Linked DNA regions of Mucilaginibacter paludis DSM 18603. The main gene of each other region encodes a partner of the protein of the gene in region 2 in a complex. Links are inferred from orthologs where the notes say so. Each region holds a gene or a part of one and is shown on either strand. Other genes may lie near its edges.

The links.
Region 1: the proteins of MUCPA_RS28710 (region 2) and MUCPA_RS10990 are in contact, whole or in part, in a solved structure (PDB 8RP0), measured with the Escherichia coli proteins. The link is inferred for Mucilaginibacter paludis DSM 18603 from one-to-one orthologs.

What each region holds. Positions count from the first base shown.
Region 1 is NZ_CM001403.1:2,632,621-2,635,469, forward strand. The notes cover bases 10-2,802. They hold MUCPA_RS10990 (anthranilate synthase component II), read right to left. Parts: upstream 1,816-2,802; coding sequence 1,204-1,815; downstream 10-1,203. Other genes in these bases: hflX (GTPase HflX), read right to left, coding at 10-68; trpC (indole-3-glycerol phosphate synthase TrpC), read right to left, coding at 343-1,125; MUCPA_RS10995 (anthranilate synthase component I family protein), read right to left, coding at 1,824-2,802. Also shown: more of hflX, read right to left, coding at 1-9; more of MUCPA_RS10995, read right to left, coding at 2,803-2,849. UniProt on the Escherichia coli protein: Part of a heterodimeric complex that catalyzes the two-step biosynthesis of 4-amino-4-deoxychorismate (ADC), a precursor of p-aminobenzoate (PABA) and tetrahydrofolate.
Region 2 is NZ_CM001403.1:6,788,598-6,791,486, reverse strand. Bases 57-2,889 are described here. They hold MUCPA_RS28710 (anthranilate synthase component I family protein), read right to left. Parts: upstream 2,200-2,889; coding sequence 913-2,199; downstream 57-912. Other genes in these bases: MUCPA_RS28705 (adenylosuccinate synthase), read right to left, coding at 2,340-2,889; MUCPA_RS28715 (hypothetical protein), read right to left, coding at 410-916. UniProt on the Escherichia coli protein: Part of a heterodimeric complex that catalyzes the two-step biosynthesis of 4-amino-4-deoxychorismate (ADC), a precursor of p-aminobenzoate (PABA) and tetrahydrofolate.

The DNA.
Region 1 (2,849 bases), 4.2 Mb from region 2 along the record:
GGTGTAATTACGCCTACAAGGATAGCTTTCTCCTGCTTCACAGCAGTATCATAAAATTTTTGCTTCATTCAATCATTATCAATTTACAAAAGTACGCAATTTGATTAACAGCGTATGGCTATACAATTGTTTTAAACATGCAATAATTAAGCCTGATAACTGTGCTTTTGCCCGCCAAAAACACAACAGCATGGATGTTAAAAACAGCAACGGAAACCTATTAGCCGAAGGCTATTCGACATTGTTAAATGAAACGTTCGATGTAAAGGCTCACCGATTACACTGAAGACGGGCACCGTTAATACCCGACCAATGTCGACAAATTGGCATGTATATATCTTCTCATAACCCTTTAACAAACTCCTTCATCGCAGCACCAGGATCGGCTTCCTTCATAAAATTTTCACCAATTAAGAAGCCATTAAAGCCGGCCGCTTTTAACTGCTTTATAGTATCGGTATTGCTGATGGCACTTTCGGATATTTTAAGGAACTCCTGCGGGATGTGCTCAAACAACTGGAACGATGTTTCTACCGAAACTGTAAAATCGGCAAGGTTGCGGTTATTTACTCCGATGGCGGTTAAGTCTGGCGCAATACTGCGTTGCAGTTCTTCCAGGTTGTGTACTTCGAGCAACACATTAAGGCCCAAACTTTTGGCCAGCGCCGACATTTGTTTGATCTCATCTGGACTGAGGATAGCGGCTATCAGCAAAATAATATCCGCGCCAAGCGATTTAGCCTCTACAATCTGGTACTCATCGATCATGAAGTCCTTGCGGAGAATGGGGATTGGGTTTACTCTCCGGGCTTTAATCAGATCGATCTTTTTGCCCATAAAAAAATCCTTATCCGTTAAAACAGACAGCGCCGATGCTCCCGCAGCGGCATAACCGGTAGTTACATCCTGCACTTTTACCTTATCATTGATAATACCTTTAGAGGGCGACCGGCGCTTAAATTCAGCGATTATGCCTGTGCGCGAAGGATCAAGCAAAAAATCCCGGAACGAATACGTTTCGCGATGAAACATATCCGACTCTTCCAGCCTGGCATACGAAGTTTTCTTTTTAGCCGCTGCTACTTCCTTTTTTTTATTGACTACTATTTTATCAAGTATGTTCATGGCAACCAAGTGAGCCCCCCAGCCCCCTGAAGGGGGAGCTTTTGAAGAGCTGAGTTTTACAAATGTTTATTTAATTAGTCATCCATTATGATCAGCAACTCCCCCTTCAGGGGGCCGGGGGGCTAACCAGTTTCCCATCATTTCTTTTCCATATTCTGTCAACACAGATTCGGGGTGAAACTGCACGCCGCGTACGTCGTAGGTTTTGTGTCTCAGAGCCATAATAGAGCCGTCTCGTTCGTCAATAGCAGTAACTTCCAGCTCACTGGGCAAGCCTTCGTTGGCTACTACCCACGAGTGGTAACGGCCTACTTTAAATTCGTTGGGCAAACCATTAAAAAGCACTTCGTTGTTACCGGTAACTTTAATAGGCGTTGCAATACCGTGCATTGGCCTACTGAGGTTGTATAATGTTCCGCCAAAAACTTCGGCAATGGCTTGTTGGCCCAGGCAAACGCCAAAAATGCTTTTGGTTGGCGCGTATTGCTCAATCACCTGGAGCAGCAAACCCGCTTCGGATGGGATACCAGGCCCGGGCGACAGGATGATCTTATCAAATTGATCAACATCAGCCAGGTCAAATTGATCGTTCCTCCACACTTCGCATTCCAGGCCAAGCTCGTTAACCAAATGCACCAGGTTATAGGTGAACGAATCGTAATTGTCTATAATTAATATCTTGGTTTTCATTATTCTGTTTAGTTAAGCACTTCTTCCTGAGCAGTGGGTGCGTTAATGGTTTGGGCCAGATCGATAGCTTTTCTCAGGGCCGCAATTTTGTTATTTACCTCCTGCAATTCATTTTCGGCAATAGAGTCGGCTACGATGCCGGCGCCGGCCTGGTAATGCAGAACGTTATTTTTACTTAAAAAGGAGCGGATCATGATGGCATGGTTAAAATCGCCATTGAAACCCAAATACCCTATAGCTCCGCTATAAAAACTACGCTTGGTTTTTTCGTTCTCGTCAATAATCTCCATAGCGCGATACTTGGGGGCTCCGCTCAATGTTCCGGCCGGGAAGGTATCAGCCACAATTTTAAATGATGAAACCCCTGCCTTTAATTTCCCGCTCACATGAGATACGAGGTGAATTAAATGCGAATAATATTGAACCTCCTTAAACGCCTTTACTTCTACATGCTCACAATGGCGGCTCAAATCGTTACGGGCCAGGTCAACCAGCATCACATGCTCGGCAGACTCTTTAGGATCATTCTCAAGGCGGCGTGCTTCCTCAATATCGCTTTCATCGTTACCTGTGCGTTTAATGGTACCGGCAATAGGGAAAATACTGGCCGTACGATTTTTGATGGTGATCTGCGCCTCGGGCGATGAGCCGAAGATGCGGAAATTACCATAGTCAAAATAAAACAGGTAGGGCGAAGGGTTAATGGAACGTAACGCGCGGTACACGTTAAACTCATCGCCTAAAAATGATTTAGAGAAAGCTCTTGAGGGCACGATTTGGAAAACATCTCCCCGGTAAATATGTGTCTTCATTTTCTCCACCATCGCTTTAAACTCGTCATTGGTTAAATTAGACTGTTCATCGCCATTAACTTCAAAATGATACTCGGGGAAGTTTTTGTTTTTAATCAGGTATTCTACTTTCTGCAGGCTGCCTGCAGCATTGCCAGCGCCGTATTGGTTATGGAATATATAAAGCTCATTTTTAAAATGATCTATCGCGATAATATACTTGTAAATGTGATACTGCATCTC
Region 2 (2,889 bases):
TCAGTCCGGAAAAAACAGGGATGACATTTGAAACCTGTAGGCTATTTTGCGCAGACAGGAAAAGTGCGCAAAGGCCTGACTGCACGCCGGGCCGGGAGCTGGCCTGTGGGCGGAAGGATCGGGCAGTCTTGACTTTTTGGTTACTTTTGTGTCAAGACAAAAGTAACAGCCCTTCACGCGGCGATTGAGCGTGCCGATGTTATAAATTAAGAATACTGATTATAAGAGCCAAAATAGACGTTTTGATAATCAACAACTTAACGATACGTGATTATAAGCCTGTCGAAGCACCGTATGGCCCCTATACGAGGTGTTTTTGATTTGTCACTATCAATGGCACAAATTAAACCTATGAGTGAGAAACCTTTACCCCATCCACGCAATACACTCAAACATTTTGGGGGTAGCGTTATTCAAGTTGCCAGCCTGATAGAGCGATGGTTACAATAACATCGGGCCAGGTTTCAAATGCAGCAAGTTTGGCCTCAACAGGTAATACGTCCGTTTTAACCCATTTGTATTGTTTCATCAGGAAGATACTGGCCTGATATTTCAGTTTGGTACCGAAGGGGTTGATCACTTTCAATACCATTTGCTGGTGCTTTTTTCCTTCCTTGTGCTGATCAAAACTAATGGTGATTGTTTTTTCAGGATTTACGATCGATTTTACGCTCTTTACAGCCTTTAACTCATGATTAACGAAGTCGGCTTCCAGGTATATTTTTTCTCCCGGATACATCTGGACGGTATTATCGGGCAATACATAGGCCGATTGCTTAATATCAACCGCATAAAAATTGGTATCATTAACGGCTAACGTTAGCTTAAAAGCATCGCGGGTCGGTAAATTATTATCCTGCGCATAACCGGTGGTTTTAATAAGCAGGAATGCTATAATCAGCAAAAGTGGTTTCATTGTTTTTCGTTTTTATGTTGCCCCAGCACCTCTAATATCGCTTTGGCTTTTAAAAGGCATTCTTCGTACTCCTTTTCTGCATCGGCATCATGGGTGATGGCGCTGCCTACCTGGAAAGACAGATATTGATTGCCAATGTTATACAAAATAGTGCGGATCACCACATTAAAATCAAAATCGCCATCGGGGGCAAAATAACCTACAGCGCCCGAATAAACCCCGCGTTTGCTGCGCTCATACTGGTCCATTAGCTTCATGGCGCTTACTTTGGGTGCCCCCGTCATGCTGCCCATCGGGAAGGTGTTGCGGATTACCTCCGCATCCGATAAGTTTTCGTCTTTTTCACAAACAATTGTCGATATCATCTGGTGCACCTGCTCAAAGCTGTAAATACCGAATAGCTCTTCCACCTTAACTGTTCCGGGCTTAGCAGAGCGCGTCAGGTCGTTGCGCACCAGGTCAACTATCATTACGTTTTCCTGCTGCTCTTTAGGGTGCTCTTTCAGGCTTTGTTTTAATGCCTCGTCTTCGGCTTTATTGGCGCTTCTTTTAGCTGTGCCTTTAATGGGCTGCGATATTAACTGCTTATCCCGCTTAGCCAGAAAACGCTCGGGCGATGCCGATAGGATATATTGATCGTTCAGCTTAAAATAACAGCCAAAAGGGGAGGGCGAGATCCTGGTAAGATGGTTGTAAACTGACAAAGGGTCGATCAGAACGTTTTCGGCATAAAACTCCTGGCAAAAATTGGTTTCGTAAATATCGCCCCGGCTGATGTGCTGCTGTATGGTGTTAACGGTTTGGATGTATTCGGCGCGGCTAAAACGGGACAGCAGATGCATCGCGGCTACCGGAGCTGTTTGCTCAAGCTCTTGCTGCTCAATTTGTAATAGCACTTGTTCGCTATCGGCAGAAATTAATTCAACCTCGTTATTTTTAATGATGATGACATGTTGCGGAACAAAAAAATAAATATCCGGGAACTGAAGATGATCCGGATTGCGGGAGGATACCTGTTCTGTTTCGTTTTTAAGATCATAGCCCAGGTAGCCCAGCACCCAGCCGGGATGTTGCTTTCTGAACAGATCTAACTGATGAAAAGCCTCGCCGCTTTGGCATACCAGTTGATGCTGAACGCCCACGGCAATCAGCGTTTCAAATTTGGAATAAGCGCCGCCTAAGTGGTTGGAGCTAAGGCAGGTGGCAACATCAAAAGTATTGGCCCATTGCAAGGCTTTCTGCTTAAATTGTTTCAGATCAATTGTATGCCCGGATAAATTCATTATTAAAAATAAAAGGCCGATATGCTCGGCCTTTATCAGGTTATTTTAATCATCACTGTGTTTCATCTTCATACCCGGCAAATTTTTATCGTCAGCGGAGTATTTTTTCCCTTTACGGGGATGAGATGGCCAAGCGGATATTAATGTAAAATCAAAGTCTGTTTTCTGTCTGGCCCTACAGATAGATACTGAATTGGCACTTCCAGCTCTTTTTCTAAAAAGTCGATATAATCTTTTAGTTTTTGAGGGATCTGGCCCAGCTCGGTAATACCGGTGATATCCTCGTGCCAACCATCAATTTCCTTGAATACAGGTTCAGGGTGTACGGTGCAAATATCATAAGGCATATAGTCTATCGTTTCGCCCTGATAATTGTAGTGGGTGCAGGCGTAAATTTTATCAAAACCGCTTAATACATCGGCCTTGGTCATCACCATTTGGGTTACACCGTTCAGCATAATGGCGTATTTTAGTGCAGGAAGATCTATCCATCCGGTACGGCGTGGCCTGCCTGTTGTGGCGCCAAACTCGTGGCCTATCTGGCGCAGTTCTTCGCCCATTTCGTTATCTAACTCGGTAGGGAAGGGGCCGCCGCCTACACGCGTGCAGTAAGCTTTAAATATACCTATAACCTCGCCAATTTGTTGCGGTGCAATACCTAAACCGGTACAGGCGCCAGCGGTGGTGGTA